Prosthecobacter dejongeii: one gene and its partner. Each later gene encodes a partner of the first gene's protein in a complex. Links are inferred from orthologs where the notes say so. Each region holds a gene or a part of one and is shown in the gene's direction. Other genes may lie near its edges. The genes, in order: secA and secY.

Region 1 (8,981 bases):
AAAGATGCCAACAGCACCGAGTTCGATAAAGGTACGGCCGCTCCCGTCATCAGCATGATGGAAGAGCAGAAAAAGGTGAAGCAGCTCGGCGGGACCATGCGTCTGGGTAGCTGGGTCACCCAGCTCACTCCCGGCTCGAAAGTGCATGAGCTTTATCAGGAAGATGTCATCAGCGAACGCCACCGCCATCGCTACGAGGTCAATGACGACTACAAGGAACAGCTTGAGACCAACGGCCTCGTCATCAGCGGCGTCTCCCAGAAGGGCGAGCTAGCTGAGACCATCGAGCTGCCCGGCCACCCGTTCTTTGTAGCCTGCCAGTTCCACCCCGAATTCAGCAGCAAGCCGAATGATCCGCACCCGATCTTCAATGGCTTCATCAAGGCTGCCCTCCTGCATCACAGCACACCGGAGCCTCTTTGCTGAGAAGCTCAGACCTCAAAGGCCATCACGCATGACGTGATGGCCTTTTTGTTTGGCCAATAACTGTACTTTTGGTTAGCCAGTCTCCTGGCAGAGCCAGAAGGAGTAAGCAGAAATACCCCAAATTTAAGCCCGACGAGCTGCCACGATCACCTCATCAGCCACACCTTGCAGCATGTCTGTCCAGAGCTTCTCACGGCTTGCCAATTTATCTGGAGACCAGCGATTTCCAATGCTGGTGGCATCCAGTAGCACGACCAGATCAGCCTCACGATGCTGAGTGATGAGGACCTGCTTCACATCTTGGACGAAACGACTTTGCACTTCCTGCTCGGGCGTAGTGGCCAAATTGAAAATCACCACCGCTTTGCTCCCACTGGGTTTCCAGGAAGCCACAAAATCATCTTCATCCCCCAAAGGGATGTGGATCATGTCAGGCTCAATCATGGCGCCAAAACGTTCCCGTACCCCGCGAGCCCAGACTTCGCGATGCATGGGCGTAGCATCCGTGGCGTGGATCAGCACATGGATCACCTCTTGCCCACCTTCGACTGCACGCAGGGTTCTCTTCAGGTAAGAGCGCCAGCCAAGGCTGCGCACGCGCTTTTGCAGCACGCTATGAGCACGCCAGACGGCGAGGCCAGCGAGGCCTAAACGCGGCAGGATGATCATGAGAAACAGAGTGCCTGCATACAGATGAATCCAGGGCCGCGCCACTGCAGGAGCCTGGGCCACCCCACCCGTGCGATGCATCGCCGACAGCTGATCTAAGGGCAGATTCAAATTTAAAACTGAAGACGCAGGGCCAAAAAGCGCGCCAAAGAACTCTTGAGCCCCTGATTCTAAAAGGAGAGTGCTTTCCCAAACTGCACGGTATTCCTGAGCCCAGCCGCGGGCATACAGCCCAGTGATGCTTCCTAGTGCGAGTAGCGCCGCGGCCACGTGCATCCACGCACGCAGGCGACGCTGCAGACGCTCCAGCGCAGGCGCATTGGCCAGGAGACCAAAACGTTGATCCACGGTCAGTCCCGTGAGGGTTTCGCCTTCTACAGCACTGTCATGCCCCACGGGGGAGACCACTCGCGCCAGCCATTCCAGCCAGGCGCTGCCCCGGCTAGCACTCGGCGCAGGCCAAAGCTCCCACACTAAAGACACGCCCATGATGATGGCATTCCAGAGCAACAATCCCACCAAAGGCAGCGCCAAGAGATTGAACTCCGCGGCTTGCCCCAAGCCCGAAAGAAAGTAACCGATCACCAGAGCAATACCCCACCCTCCTAGAGCCCAGGACCAACGCCCTTGGACGGTCACGAGTCGCTCCATCACCCTCACCAAAGAGCCACTCCAGCCAACAACTTCGCGCTCCAACCACTGAGCTCGTTTATGCAAAAAAGTGATCTCGCGGGAGTTAATCGGTTCTCCCTTAATCTCATCGGCCGTCAGTCCACCCCGAGTCCGGGCCGTAGCCTCCCGGCGCCTTTCTTCAGAAAGGATGGCCCCGTCGGCATCGCCTTCTTCAAGGGCCCGCCAGCGTAGGATGCTCTGCCAGTCATTCCAGTCCATGCACGTTCACTTCAGCCATGTTTCAGTCTTACATCTTTGATGCCAGAGTTTTTCAGCGTCTCCTTCAGCCGTTTTAAGATGCGCGGGCGCTCCATCATCAGCGCATGATGGACGGTGGGCTGTAAAACGCGCACCATCAGCACCCCACGCTGAATCGAGTCTGGACGTGAATGCTGGTAAAGAAAGTCGCCCACGATCTCTTTCCAAGCTCCCAGCACTTCCTCCAGCTTCATCCGCTCACCGATTCCTGCTTGCGAAACGATCGGCCCGATGAGGTCGGCCACAGACTTGAGCGGTAAGTCTATGATCGGACCTCCATCCATCCCACGCCACGCCGAGATGAGGGCGTGCCTGCGGCGCTGGGAAGCGGTGGGGAGGCGATTGGACATACCCCTAAAGATGTGTGGGAGTGCTAGGAAATGCGAGTGAGAAATGCATGCTCGGCAATGTTTCATAGGGCCCCACAATCCCACATCCAGCGCCGCATCGAGGCCCGATTAGCTAAATCATTCAACCCTATGTTCAGACTCAAAGCTCCCGTCTTCCTTTTCGTCAACATGCCGAGCAAGCATCCAAAACGTCCAATTTCTCATAGAAGTGCCTTTTTTGACCTCAGCGAAGCCCACCCTCCCTACTTGCCAAGTCGCGCATCCTCTCCAAAGTAATTAGCCCGACCGCCACGCCCCTTTGTGACGCGGCGGTCTTTCTGTCATTCCCTTTCTGTTATGTTCGAGTGGATCATCAAAAAAATCATCGGCACCAAAAACCAGCGCACTGTGAAGCGCTTGCAACCGGTTGTGGCCGAGATCAACCGCATCGAAGCCCAGCTTCAAAACGAATCCGATGAGGTTTTGCGTGAGCGTTGCGCCAAGTGGAAAGCCCAGTTCCGTGCCTTTCATACGCCTCATTTCTTGGGGGGGGTTTCATTGCGTATTGCCGATGAAGAAACCGTCGAAGCTTGCCTGCGTCATGTGGAAGGTTACTTCACCGCACTGAAGCCCCACTTCCCTTCTCTGGATGGCAGCTACCTCGCCGAGAGCGCTTGGAGCGGTGCTTCTATTGAAGATAAAAAAGCCCGTATTGATAAGGCGCGTGATGCCTGGAATGAGATCCAGCCGAAGTTTGCGAACATCATTTCAAAGATCCTCAATGACATCCTTCCGGAAGTCTATGCAGTGGTGAAGAATGCCGCCCGCCGCCTTGTCGGTCAGGAGCACATCGTCTGTGACACGCCGCTGAAGTGGAACATGGTTCACTTTGATGTCCAGCTCATTGGCGGCATTGCCCTGCATCGCGGGATGATTGCCGAAATGGCCACCGGTGAGGGCAAGACCCTTGTGGGCACCCTGCCAGTCGCACTGAATGCACTCACGGGCCGTGGTGTGCACGTCATCACCGTCAATGATTACCTCGCCCGCCGTGACTCGGAGTGGATGGGTTATCTCTACAAGTTCCTAGGCCTTACTGTGGGCTGCATCCAGAATGACCAGCCGAGCCACATCCGCCGCGACCAGTATCAGTGTGACATCACCTACGGGGTAAACAGCGAGTTCGGCTTCGACTACCTGCGTGACAACGGCATGGCCTCCAGCAAGGAGCAGCAGGTGCAGCGCGGCCACTACTTCGCCATCGTGGATGAGGTGGACTCCGTGCTCATTGATGAAGCACGCACACCTCTCATCATCAGCGGTCCTGTGGCTGGAGCGGAAAGCACGCACCAGTATGAGCGCTACAAACCGCTGGTCGAACAGTTGGTTAGACGCCAGAATACACTTTGCAACAGCCTAGTTACTGAGGCTAAAGAAGACGCCAAAAAAGGCGAGCTGGATGTGGCAGGGCGGAAGCTATACCAGTGCCGTCTGGGCCAGCCGAAAAACCGCGCGCTGATGCGCTGCATGGAAGATCCTGAGCTGCGCCGCGCCCTGGAAAAGGCTGAGCTGAAGATGTATGAGGATACCCAGAAGAAGGACCTCTTTGAACTCAAAGAAGGTCTCTACTTCTCCATCGAAGAAAAGAGTCATGACGCTGACCTCAGCGAAAAAGGCCGCAACTTCCTCAGCCCTGACGAGCCGGACGCCTTTGTGCTGCCTGATCTAGCCACCCTGTATTCTGAAATTGATGGTGATGCCTCCCTAACGGAAGCCCAGAAAATCCAGAAAAAGAATGAACTGCAGGACCGTCTTTCCCACCAGGGTCAGCGCATCCACCAGATCAGCCAGCTCCTTCGGGCCTATTGTCTCTATGAGAAGGACGTGGAATACGTCGTCGAAGAGAACAAAGTCGTCATCGTGGATGAGCAGACGGGCCGCAAGATGGCGGGCCGCCGCTGGAGCGATGGCCTCCATCAGGCTGTGGAAGCCAAGGAAGGTGTGCAGATTGATGCCGAGACTCAGACCCTGGCCACCATCACGATTCAGAACTACTTCCGCCTTTATGAAAAGCTGGGCGGCATGACCGGTACTGCTGAAACGGACGCATCCGAATTCCATGACATCTATGGCCTGGACGTGCTGACGATCCCGACCAACCGAATCGTGAAGCGCCTGGATCAGAACGACAGCATCTACAAGACGCGTCGTGAGAAGTACAATGCGGTGATCGAAATGATCCGCGAACGCCATGCCAAGGGCCAGCCTCTCCTGGTGGGCACCGCCAGTGTGGAAGCTTCTGAAACTGTCAGCCGCATGCTGAAGCTGCAGAAGATTCCTCATGCGGTCTTGAATGCGAAGTATCACCGTCAGGAGGCCGAAATCGTCGCCCGTGCCGGTCAAAAAGGTTCCGTAACCATCTCCACCAACATGGCGGGTCGTGGCACCGATATTAAGTTGGGCGAAGGTGTGTCTGAACTGGGCGGCCTGATGGTGCTGGCCACGGAGCGTCACGAATCCCGCCGGGTGGATCGCCAGCTTCGCGGTCGCTGCGCACGTCAAGGTGACCCTGGTGAGAGCAAGTTTTTCCTCAGCTTTGAGGATGAACTGATGCGCAACTTCGGCGCGGCTGACCGCATGACCAAGATCATGGAACGCTTTGGCATGGCTGAAGGTGAAGAGCTTCAGCATCCTTGGTTAAACCGCTCCGTCGAAACCGCCCAGAAACGCGTGGAACAGCGTAACTACACCTGGCGCAAGCGCGTGCTGGAATACGATGATGTGATGAACCAGCAGCGCGAAGTCATCTATGAATGGCGCAACGATGTGCTGGACAGCAATGACCCACGCCTGCTCATCAATGAAGCCGTTGAAAAAGGTCTCAAAGAACGTCTGGAAGAATTCCTGCCAAAAGAACGCGGCAGCGACATGGAGCCAGACTATGAGAACCTGCTCCAGTGGGTGAATACCACCTTCCCGATCGGTCTGCGCGACTTTGATGACGAGTTCAAAGCTCTCGATTTCGAAGCTCAATATGTTTGGCTGAAGGACAAAATCTTCGGTGCCTACGATCTCAAAGTTAGCGGTGCCAACCCACAAGCTCTGCAAGAGATCGAGAAGATGATTCTGCTCAATGCCATCGACCGTCTCTGGCAGGAACATCTGTATGCATTGGACGCTCTCAAGGAAGGTATCAGTCTGCGCAGTTATGGGCAGAAGGATCCGCTCATTGAATTCAAGCAAGAAGCCTTCACCATTTTCGCTGAATTGATGCGCAACATCAATGGTGAGGTCCTGGGAAATCTCTTCCGCAGCACTCAGCAGTTAGCTGCCTTTGAGCAATTTCTGGCCCAGATCGCCATGATGCAGCAGCAGCAAGGCAATGGCATCCAGATTCAAGATGGAAACCTTGTCCTTCAACCTCAGGCACGCCCCGCACCAGAACCTGAACCCGAAAAGCCAAAGCCCCATAACCCCAGTTCTGATGGGCCTAAGCTGATCCTGCCTGGCATGGTCCCGCAAAAGAAGCCCCTTTCTAACGCAGGTCGCAATGACTCCTGCCCCTGTGGCAGTGGCAAAAAGTTCAAAAACTGCTGCGGACGACTGGCGTAATCTCTTCACGCCACCCGTTCCCTCAATCTCTCACCATGAACGAAGAAACCCTACAGTCCGCCCTATCCAATCCGCAAAACCTTGGCGAGATGCCCGATGCGGATGCGGTAGGGACTGTCGGTTCCCCCGACTGTGGAGACATGGTGCGCATGTGGCTGAAGTACAAGGAAAAGGACGGCAAGAAAGTGATTGATAAGGCTAGCTTCCAAAGCTTCGGCTGCCAGACGGCCATCGCCGTAGCCAGTCTGGCCACGGAATTGATCCGTGGGAAAACCAAGGAAGAAGCTCTGCAAATGAGCGCCGCAGAACTCAGTGCGCCCCTCGGGGCTCTGCCGCCTATGAAGATTCATTGTGGTCAAATGGTGGAAGGGGCTCTGAAAGCTGCGCTCGAAGCAGACTCAGTTACAGCACCCGCACCCGTGAGCACGCCTGTGAATTTCGGAAGCCCTACCCTAATGGATAGTTTGGCTGCGGCTGGGAAGAGTGCGGGGAAGATCAAGATCGTGCTGCAAGAGTAGCAGCTTCGTTCTCTGAAACCACGCTGCCACACCTCATAGCCCTGATAGGACATGCACTTTGCAAAGGGCATTGTGATTGATGTTTCGCAGAACGCATTCTTCAAAACTGATTTGAAACTGCAGCTCCGTCTTCAAGATAGGTGTCCGAAAAGCGGCGTCGGGATTGGCCGATTGGTGCCCGCCACATGCGGGACTTGGCTGTTATCATCAAGATAGCAGCCTGTGCTCTTGCTTTGGCACTCATCCCACTTCACCCGCCTTTTCAATCGGCTCCTCTTTTTGGAAGCCGGTCCAACGCCAAATAAACAGAGTCGGGAGTGAAACTAAAGACGGGGCACGGTTTGTGCATGGCGAGGTGAGTCTGCTTCTGACCTCATCTCCTCCCATGAAACCTTTACTTTACCTCCTGACAGCTTGTTTGCTGCCCGTCGCCGCACAGGCTCAAGACATTGATCCAAATCGCTATGGAACTCTGACTTTCTACTTCGAAAATGATTTGTTCGGTAACACCGATGCGAATTACACCAATGGAGCGCGCATCGGCTGGAGTTCCCCCAATCTTAAAAAGTTTGGCGATGATCCCACATTAGGACAGATGGCAGGCTATTTTGATGGTTTTGGCACGGATACCTATGAGCGAAATGTCGCCATTACCCTGGGACAGAGCATGTTTACGCCGATGGATACGGATGCCAGGGATCTGGTCAAAGATCAGCGCCCCTACGCAGGCTGGTTGTATGTCGGTATGGGATTGATCTGGAAAAACGAACGCGTTAAAAATTCTCTCGTTTTTAACGTAGGCGTCGTCGGGCCTTGGTCCTACGCTGAGGAAACTCAGCGCCTTGTTCACGAAGCGCGAGACATTGATTATCCTCAGGGATGGGACAATCAGTTAGGCAACGAAATCGGGGTTAACATCTCTTATGAACGCATGTGGCGCATTCGTGACCGCCGTGACAACCACGGCTTCGACTGGGATATCCTGCCTTATGCGGGTGCTACTTTAGGCAATGTCATGACTCACGCGACCGTCGGCACCGAAGTTCGTTTTGGTTACAACCTTCCCGATGACTTTGGCACCGGAGCGATCACTGAAGCGGCGACCACACCGACAGCCCTAGAAAATCCCTACACCTCCAAATCGTGGGCCAATCGCCTAGGTTTTCACTTTTTCATCCGTGGTGAAGGCCGTGCTGTAGCACGCAATATCTTCCTGGATGGCAACACCTTCCGTGACAGCCATTCTGTGGATAAATACCCTCTGGTCGCTGACCTCTCCGCAGGCTTTGCGGTGAATTGGAAAAACACCAAACTCAGCTACGCCTACATTTATCGTACCCGCGAATATCGCGGTCAGGATGAAGGGCAGATTTTTGGATCTATCACGCTGAGCTTCAATTTCTAAGGCTACCTCTAGCTCTAGATTTTAAAGAAGGATGGACCGCGAGGTTCATCCTTCTTTCGTTTCAGGCGTCAGCACCTCAGTCATCGTGTTGGGTTTTAGCACTACTTTTCCCGCATCTGCGACCATGACTGAAACGAGCCCTGCTAACCAAGCTGCGAGCAGACCACTGAACGGCTCAAATAAAATGCCCATCCAGGCCAGCGTCACCGTCAGGCTCAAGGTTAAATAGGTCAGCCCACATAGGAAGGTAAACTTTTGCCATAAAGCCCGCATTTCTAGACCCGCCCAGGCACTGATGAAAGCAAACAGGGTGTAATAACCATACTGCAAAATGAGGCTCGTTTTCACTCCTCCTTCGGGTAACACCAAAAGACGTGGCAGCTGCTTTTCCAACCATAAGGCCAATTCAGGAAACAGACCGAACTGATAGAGAGCCAAAATTGGCACACAGACCAGGATGCCGATGAACATGAGGGTGACTCGATTGCGATCCATAAAATTAAATATCGGTAGCTTCAGACTGGCGATAGGACTCGACTACGAGATCGCTCAGAAATTTGTCCGGGTGCTCCACTGATTCGCGCTGGATGTGAAAGGCCTTCTGCCCCGTGCTACGCGAAACGAGTTGGAGACCGAAGGGATAGTCTTTAAACAAACGTAGGCAAAGATCATCCACCGCGCAGCCCTCACGCTCAGCCCGCTGGACCAAAGCACGCACGGCCCCTGCATCAAAGACCAACTCCAATCCGTGCGAGGAGGCAAACTGAGCTGCAAAACGGTGGACGATCTCCGCCCGCACATCCGTGCTGAAGCTCTGCGCATCTATACGGCAGCGTTCCAGAGCATTGAGCGGATCCGCCACCAAAGGGCCATCCACGATCAAATCGGGTAGCCCCAGGCTGGGCAGTTCAAACTTAAAATCACGCAGGACTTTTTCCCACGCAGTCACCAAACCACGCGCTCCTGTTTTTTCATCCGCCGCACGCTCTGCCACTGCCCGCAGTGCATCATCTTCAAAGACGGTGCGAACACCGTAAGCATGAAACTCCCGCTCGTATTGACGAATGAGACTGCCCTCACTGTTCTTCATGA
Region 2 (8,091 bases), on another replicon or contig:
TGGCTGCTCTCGGCGCCCTGCGTCCGAAAGACGAAATCCTGCGTGCTCGCGGTAAAGAGATCAAAGAGAAGAAAGCTCTGTAATTGATCCCCAAGTTCAAAGTTTAATTTTCAAATCAGTATGCAACTCCAAGACGTCAAACCTCGCCCAGGGGCGAAAAAGCGCCGCAAGCGTATCGGGTGCGGTGAAAGCTCCGGCCACGGCAAGACTTCCTGTAAAGGACACAAGGGTCAAAAAGCCCGTGCAGGTGCCGGTATCCGTCCAGGCTTCGAAGGTGGCCAGATGCCTCTTCACCGTCGTCTCCCCAAAAAGGGTTTCAGCAATGCTCAGTTCCGCGATGTCTATGAAGTCGTGAACGTGAGTGCTTTGAATGCCTTCGAAGACGGCACGGTGATCAATGAAGTTCTGCTTCGTGAGAGCAACATTGTTAACCGTAACTGCGATGCGATTAAGATCCTGGGTTCTGGTGACCTCAGCCGCAAGCTGACCATCGAAATCAAGAATGTCAGCGCCTCGGCCCGCGAGAAGATCGAGAAGGCTGGCGGCTCAGTCGCAGCTTGATCATTTAAGATCTAACTCAACCCGTCAGCGGGCCAGTCACCAATCAACCTTTTCGGTTGTTAGATGGCTAGGCCCGCTTTCTTATACTCCCCTTTCTCATGATTTCTGCTTTTGCTAACAGCTTCAAAGTCCCAGACCTGCGTTCCCGAATTCTGTTCACGCTGGCGATGATCGTCATCGTCCGCATCGGTGCTTCTATCACCCTTCCAGGGGTAGATGTCACTGTGCTGGATGAGTGGATCAAAACTCGCACAGCGGACGCCGGTTCAGGTGCTGCTCAAGTGGCTGCGTTGCTGAATGTGTTCAGTGGCGGTGGCCTGCAAAACTGTGCCATCTTTGCTCTGGGCATTATGCCCTACATCAGCGCATCAATCATGTTACAGCTCCTTACTGCTGTGGTGCCACGTTTGAGTAAGATGGCTCGAGAAGATGGTGGACGGCAGAAGATCACACAATATACGCGAATCGCGACGATCGTGCTTTGCCTTTTCCAGGGTTATTTGCTGGCGCAGTCATTGCAAAATCCAGGTCAAAATATTTTCTTGGGCGGGCTGAATGAGACGATTGAGCGTCTTCAGCGTCCTTTGGTTCCTGACTTTGGCTTTTGGAGCTTTGTGTTTCCTTCAGTGATCACGATTACAGCAGGAACGATGTTGATGATGTGGTTGGGAGAAATGATCACCGACCGGGGGATTGGTAACGGAGTCTCTTTGCTGATCTGTGTGAACATCGTCTCGGATCTTCCTGGTGCGATGGTGCAGGTGTGGCAGACCTACGTAGGTAACGTGGATGGTGACATGAGTAAGCCCGCTACCTTGGTGCTCCTCCTGGCGTTTATGATCCTGGTGATCGCTGGTGTGATTGCGCTGACCCAGGCGACGCGTAGAATCGTCATTCAGTACGCTAAGCGCGTGGTGGGCCGCAAGGTCTATGGTGGTCAGACTCAGTATCTGCCTCTGAAGATCAATTATTCTGGTGTGATGCCGATTATTTTCGCCCAGGCAATCTTGCTTTTCCCATCTTCCATCATCGCTTCGATGTTCCCTGATGTGGGTTGGGTGCAGCGCTTTTCTCAGGCGATTGCTTCCGGCTGGATCTATTATGGTCTTTCTGCAGCTCTGATTTTCTTCTTTAGTTATTTCTGGGTAGCGACCATGTTCCAGCCAACCCAGATCTCTGAAGATCTCAAGAAGAGTGGCGGTTACATCCCTGGCATTCGTCCAGGTAAGCCGACGGCTGATTTCTTGGATTTCACGATGAGCCGCCTGACTTTTGCGGGGGCCATCTTCCTGACGGCTCTTTATGTCATGCCTGGTGTCATTAGTGCCTTGCTGGGCATCGCACCTCAGACGGCGCAGTTTTTCGGTGGCACCAGCCTTCTCATTTTGGTGGGTGTTGTCCTGGACGTGATGCGTCAGATCGAAACTCACTTGCTCAAGAGCCACTATGATGGCTTCCTGAAGAAGGGTCGTATTCGTGGCCGCTTTGATCGGATGCAGCAGACTGGTGAAGTGGCCAACCCGACCACCGTTGCCGTTCTTTGGACCGGTATCGCCCTGATCACTCTTTTGGGAGTGGCTTGGCTGATCTACAACAAAGGCATGTGATTTGATCCATGGGACTCCTCAGCAGTAGCAAAATTCCGATCCGCCACGGCGTTCAGCAACAGGGGATTCGCGAAGCCTGTCAAATGGCCCGTGATATCCTTTTGAAGACGGCAGCTCAGGCTCATGTCGGTGTGACCACTGGAGAAGTGGATCGGTTTGCGGCTGCTGAGATGAAAGCCCGTGGATGTAAAAGTGCCTTTCTAGGCTACAGGAAGTTTCCTGGGCACATTTGTATCTCGATCAATGAGGAGGTGGTTCATGGCATCGGTGGGCCACGTGTCATTCAAGATGGCGATATTGTGAAAATCGATGTCGGGATTGAATACAATGGCTGGATTGGTGATAACGCTCTCACCGTTCCTATGGGTAATGTTGCCAAAGAAACGTTGCATCTGTTAGCGGCCACGGAGGAGTCTTTGCATGCAGCTATCAGGCACGCACGTGATGGTTGGATGCTAGGTGACCTTTGCGCTTCGGTTGAGGAGCACGTGATTCAGTATGGTTACACGGTTGTCCGTGAGTTTGTGGGTCATGGTGTTGGGCGGAAGCTTCATGAAGAGCCCCAAATCCCGAATTACGGAACGAAAGGGGATCGTCCCCGTCTGAAATCCGGGATGACGTTGGCTATCGAACCTATGATCAATATGGGAACGGGCAAAACACGAGTCCTTTCCGATAATTGGACAGCGATTACTCAGGATCGTAAACCGAGTGCTCATTTCGAGCATGTTGTTTTGGTGACAGATAAAGAGCCTGAGATCCTGACATTCCGCAAGCGCATGTTCCCAAAGGGAGTCAATGATTTGACACCCTTACCTGTGAGTGAGTTGTTCTGATTCATTTGTATTTTCCAAAAAGGCCCTCATTCAGAGGGCTTTTTTTTATTCAATGGTACTGACAGGGCTCTATGAGCTTCTTATTTACTGAACACTTTTCTTGTCATCGGATAGTCTCATGAAGGCCTGAGGAAAACGGAGGCCGAAGTGTTCGCTCCCTTCAGTTATCATACTGAGGTGGTGCTATAATTTAGACTAGATGGGTGGATTCTGTGATCGAACGAGAAGCTCTTTATTCATGGCTTTAATCGTCATGTCATGCCGCATGTTTTCAGTAGGATTTCACCGGCCAACTGAAAAAATAACAAGTTCTTCCCATTTTAAAAACCATATCCGAACATGGTGAAGGATGGTGATGACGTGAATATTTCTGCCAGTGGGATCTCGCCACCCTGATGAAAATCCGGATTATTTCTCCCGGCTGCACATCTGTGTGCTTCCTGCTTCTTTCACGCCTACATTGATGAATGATTGAGGTCACATTTGAGGCCTTTAGAGTGTTAAAACTTGGTGGTCATGTTCTGACCCCTTTTCGTCTCGTGCCTTGTATTTGAACTGATTTCCAAAAACCTTTTCCGATAAGCGCCGACGGGGCGGGACGGTTGTCGTTCACCGCAAGCTGGACTTGGCTGTTATCGTCAAGATTGCAGCCTGAGCTTTGGTCTTGCCACCCATCGCACCGCGCCCACCTTTTCAATCAGGCCCTCTTTTTGGAAATTGGTCTTGGATCCATAAGTCGAAGGTTTGGTTTCAAGTCTTTTCTTGTCGGACGGCGTGCCGTGGAGGGCTTGCTGCTAAAATTGGAGAAGGTGATGGAGAAAGTGTGAATTTCATCCAGCCGTGGGCCTTTGGCGCTTTGAAAACATGGCTGCCAAGTCTGTCTTATCTGTCGTTTCTTTAATGCATCTGTTTTATTGATTTTTTGAAGAGGAGGCTCGCTTCCATGTTGGGTTTGGCTGACTAGTCTTTCGAGATTTGGCTTTTTAATCGGTCGCCTTTCTATTGTTTGGCCTCACGGAGGACTTACTCCGTGTTTCACATAAAGGCAGTGTGGGATTGTTTTTGAACGCTTTGTATTCTGAGATCTCTAAGCTTTAGAATAATGTTAAGGTTTCTTTAATAAGATTGCAAATTTGGTAGGATTCTTGGAAATGAATGAGCTTAGAGCTCAATTACGGGCATTTTCTCAAATGTGATATGTTTGGAATTTTTCAAGACCACTAAAATCTGCAAGAATAGGCTTGATGTCATGGTAATTATATAGCAACTTCGACTCAATTCTGATTTTGCTTAGTTGTTCACAATGACAGGCAGCAATCTTCATTTTTACCACAATACTTTTTATGGCTGAATTAACCTCCCCTGAACTCATGACGGTCAAAGAGACTGCTGAGTATCTTCGCATTCCCCTGCCTACCGTTTATTATCTTGTTCAGCGTGGTCAGTTGCCTGCTGTCCAGATTGGTGGACGGTGGCGTATCAAACGCAGTCTTTTGGATCGTGACGTGCTGCGTAAAGAGGACGAGTCAGGTCAGCCCACCGTGATGGTTGTTGACGATGACCCTGCTTTGCAGGCTTTATTTAAGCAATTTTTAAAGAAAGCAGGCTTTGGACGTTTGGTCGTTGGCACGGGTGCTGAGGCTATCAGTATGGCCAAGAAGCAGCGCTTTGATTTTGTTTTCCTGGATTTGAAGCTTCCGGATGTCCCTGGAGATGAAGTCTATTCCCAGCTCAAGGAGATGTATCCGGATCTGCCCATCGTGGTCATCACAGGCTATCCAGATAGTGAAATCCTGAGTCGCATTCTTTCTCATGGACCCGTGACTGTCATCAAGAAGCCGATCGAGTATGATCAGCTTAACAAGGCTGTGAAGCAGCTCGGTCATAAAGGAGCTGAGGTTTAAAGCCTGAATGCCGTGGAGACTTTCGTGATCAAGCGATACGGAAGATCTCCACGGGCTCGGAAATTCCTTTGAGTTGCATGACGGGAAGGGGGGCGATGGGAGTGGTGGATGATAAACTCCGGGCAGTTTCTGCATCCACGACGATTTCACCTGCTTGGGCGATGCTGCAAAGACGCGAGGCTAAGTTGACCCGATGTCCGATGACGGTGTAGCTGAGGCGTTGGTCTGAGCCCATGCAGCCAGCGACGACATTGCCGGTGGCGATGCCGATGCCGATTTCCAGTGGGTGACGGCATTTTTGATTGAGGTGGTGACGTGCTTTGAGCATGGCTTGGGCGCAATCGACGGCTCGTTGAGAATCGTGCCCCGTGGTGATGGGGGCGCCGAAGAGGACCATGATGAGGTCTCCCACAAATTTATCCACAATGCCCCCGTGGTTATAGGCGACTTGAGTGAGCAGAGTCATGTGCTCGTTGAGAAGATCGATGACTTCATGGGGTGGCATTCTCTCAGTCAGAGCGGTAAAGCCTCGAATGTCACAAAAGAGCATCGCTACATCTCTTAATTCTCCGCCCAAGGCTTCTCGATTTTCGATCAAGCGTTCAGCCACCGTTCGATCTGCGACGGCATTGAGAATGCTGCGATACTTTTCTTGGAGTGCCAAGCCTGCGGCCATGTCATTGAAGGCATGGGCAAGGAGGCCGACTTCATCTCGCGTGACGGGGACTCGGACGTCGTAATTGCCGCGTTCAATCTCCTGAGTGGCTGTGACGAGGGTCCGGATGGGACCTGAGAGACTGCGAGAGATGAGCATGACGAGCACGAAAGCGACGAGAAGGGTGATGATGGCTAAGCTGATGGCGCTGCGGCGAAGATCCAGAATCTCTCTCTGGAGTGAGGCGAGGGGATATAGATTGACCTGAAGAGCTTTAGGAAAAGGACTGTCTGGGTTGAGAATTCGGTAAATGAGCCGATGCTGACTATGACCGATAGAGAGAAGGATCTCTTGATTGTCTTCGGATGAATGCACGAGGGCGTTTGCGAGGGCTTTTTCGATGACGTTTTTTTGGTCTTCAGGAACTGTGGAAGAGACGAGTTTTCCCTCGATGAAGATGCCCCCCATGATTTCGCCGTAGTCACTGCGGCGCGTTTGTTCATACAGGATGCGGTCTGCGATGGCAGGGAGGGGCAGGCCGAAGACGAAGGCACCTAGAAAGGTCTGGGTCTGAGGATCTCTGACTGGGGTGATGAAAACCTCGCGCACTTGTTCGGCGCGACGTTCGCCGGCTTCGACCAGTAAATAACCGACTTCTTGCTGTTTAAGGATTTCTTCAAATTTGCGATCGCTGAGCCAGGGTATTCGGTCTGAGTTGCGCCGGAGCTGTAGGGTTTCATTCGCTTGCCCTGGGAAGGGGATCGTATTGCTACGGGTGCGTGAATTGATGACAAATTGGCCTTCGGCATTGATGAGGGTAATGAAAGGCGCAGATTGGCCGCTATTCGTAGAACGCGAGGGTTCTCGAAACGGGCGTTTGTGATCTTCTTTGCGTTCATGGGGCTGTGTGGTGAGCCTGCCGATGTTGGTGAATTCACTTTGGAGTCGTTCTTGGGCGAGGGATTCCAAGGCCGGGCGGAGGTCTCTCCCTGCTTTGGCGTAGTCACCTTCTTTCATCGCTGCGATCAGTTCGGTTTTTTGCGCCATGCGCTCCAGAACTGTTGAGAGGGCGTGAAAACGCCGATCTTTGGCGAGGGTAACTGCGCTGATTTGGCTCTCAAATTGTTCCTCAAAGAGGTGCTGATAGGTGGCGCTGAATTTCCATTCGGCCAGCAGGAGAGCTCCCGTGGTCACGGCGGCGACGACAGGAAAGATCGTCAAGATGAGCTTCGCTCGAAAACTGGAAAAGAGTTTCATGGAGGCAGCTCCTAGATGGTGCTGCAGGCTTTAACTCCATGTCGAGCCGAAAGCTGCGCTGGAGGGTCAAACTCTTTTCGGTGAGGCTACTTTTTGACGCGTTTCATGCGGAAGCTGCCTTTATCCAAAGCGCACTCGTAGGTGGCGTGGAAGTCATCACCTTTGACCGTTCCTTGGTAGGTGTAGAGGCCGCCTGCCCAACTGGGCATCTGGTGCTGGCCCTGGAACTGTAGTTGACCTGCGGGCGTGGCTGGGGTCACGCGGTGGTCCACACGATAAGCGCCGCTAAGGATGCCAGCCCAGGTGGCGTGATAATGAAAGGCGTGATCTCCCTCTTTGTTTTTAGTGGGGCCCACGACGCTGCGCAGGCGGCCGTGATGGCCATTGGATTCGCTCTGCCAGGTGCCTTCCCAGGCACCTTCGATGCCTTCGGTCACAGGAGCCCGGAGGGCGGCTTTCCACTCGCGGTTGAAGCCGAGGGAGCAAGAACTGAGGAGGACGGAGAGGCCGAGGAGAAAAAGCAAGCGTGTCATGATGAGGGCAAAAACGCTCTCAATCGGCTCATTCGCTCAGGCAAATGAGGGTTTTTAGACGCCGACCTGGGCGCGCACTTGGTCAGGCGAAATGCCGCGAAGTTGGAAGACCCTGAGAAGGGTGTCTTCGATAAGGTTGTTCGGGCAAGAGGCTCCGGCGGTGATGCCAATGGTGACGGGGCCGTCTTCAGCCAGTTTAGTGGAATAACTGGTTTTTTCCGCTTTCAAGTGGAGGTCAAAGTGGACGATCTGCTCCAGAGATGTCAGGCACTCGGCTGTACGAATGAAGAATGTGGGAAGCTGTTGCTCGCCGATTTCCACAAGGTGGGTGGTATTGGAGCTGTTGTAACCACCGACGACGAGCAGTACATCGAGAGGCTGCTGGAGGAGAAGAAAGAGGGAGTCTTGACGCTCCTGGGTGGCTCCGCAGATGGTATCGAAGACCTGGAAATTCTTTTGTGTGGCGTCGTTGCCATCACGGTCTTCGATGGCCTTTTGAAGGCGGCGCTGGATTTCTTCCGTCTCGGACTTCAGCATGGTGGTCTGATTGGCCACTCCGATGCGCTGGAGATGTAGGTCGGGATCAAACCCTTCGGAAAGGGCGCTGGCACCTTTGAAGCGTTCTAGAAAGAGGGCTTTATCGCCGCCATGGCGGATGTATTCGCAGACGTAATCCACGTCTGAAAGGGTGAGAACGACGAGGTAATGGCCATTGCCTTGGTCGCCTAATGCGCGGGA

Evidence for each region.
Region 2: the proteins of secA (region 1) and secY are in contact, whole or in part, in a crystal structure (PDB 3DIN), measured with the Thermotoga maritima proteins. The link is inferred for Prosthecobacter dejongeii from one-to-one orthologs. Residues at the interface, in WP_004082002.1 of Thermotoga maritima: Glu261, Ala262, Arg263, Lys300, Ala301, Arg302, Thr303, Ile304, Ile305, Leu323, Tyr324, Asp325, Pro326, Val329, Ser330, Tyr333, Ile336, Lys340, Phe345, Val349, Glu363, Phe364, Tyr374, Ser375, Gly376, Gly377, Glu393, Ile395, Thr482, Ser483; in WP_004081795.1 of Thermotoga maritima: Glu108, Gly109, Glu110, Glu111, Ala236, Glu237, Arg238, Arg239, Ile240, Thr241, Ile242, Gln243, Tyr244, Ala245, Arg246, Arg247, Val248, Thr249, Gly250, Arg251, Arg252, Val253, Tyr254, Gly256, Ala257, Ser258, Thr259, Tyr260, Leu261, Pro262.

Annotation. Positions count from the first base shown.
Region 1 is NZ_JACHIF010000013.1:64,367-73,347, forward strand. Bases 2,364-6,166 are described here. They hold secA (preprotein translocase subunit SecA), read left to right. Parts: upstream 2,364-2,711; coding sequence 2,712-5,966; downstream 5,967-6,166. Other genes in these bases: HNQ64_RS22610 (DUF721 domain-containing protein), read right to left, coding at 2,364-2,375; HNQ64_RS22620 (iron-sulfur cluster assembly scaffold protein), read left to right, coding at 6,002-6,166. Outside these bases: HNQ64_RS22600 (CTP synthase), read left to right, coding at 1-426; HNQ64_RS22605 (DUF2868 domain-containing protein), read right to left, coding at 550-1,986; more of HNQ64_RS22610, read right to left, coding at 1,998-2,363; more of HNQ64_RS22620, read left to right, coding at 6,167-6,484; HNQ64_RS22625 (lipid A deacylase LpxR family protein), read left to right, coding at 6,870-7,889; HNQ64_RS22630 (hypothetical protein), read right to left, coding at 7,935-8,384; HNQ64_RS22635 (AAA family ATPase), read right to left, coding at 8,389-8,981. UniProt on the Escherichia coli protein: Required for protein export, interacts with the SecYEG preprotein conducting channel.
Region 2 is NZ_JACHIF010000011.1:62,529-70,619, reverse strand. The notes cover bases 1-2,913. They hold secY (preprotein translocase subunit SecY), read left to right. Parts: upstream 1-659; coding sequence 660-2,168; downstream 2,169-2,913. Other genes in these bases: map (type I methionyl aminopeptidase), read left to right, coding at 2,177-2,913; rplO (50S ribosomal protein L15), read left to right, coding at 121-561; rpsE (30S ribosomal protein S5), read left to right, coding at 1-83. Outside these bases: more of map, read left to right, coding at 2,914-3,004; HNQ64_RS20765 (response regulator), read left to right, coding at 4,348-4,908; HNQ64_RS20760 (adenylate/guanylate cyclase domain-containing protein), read right to left, coding at 4,937-6,820; HNQ64_RS20755 (hypothetical protein), read right to left, coding at 6,907-7,353; HNQ64_RS20750 (4-hydroxy-3-methylbut-2-enyl diphosphate reductase), read right to left, coding at 7,408-8,091. UniProt on the Escherichia coli protein: The central subunit of the protein translocation channel SecYEG. Consists of two halves formed by TMs 1-5 and 6-10.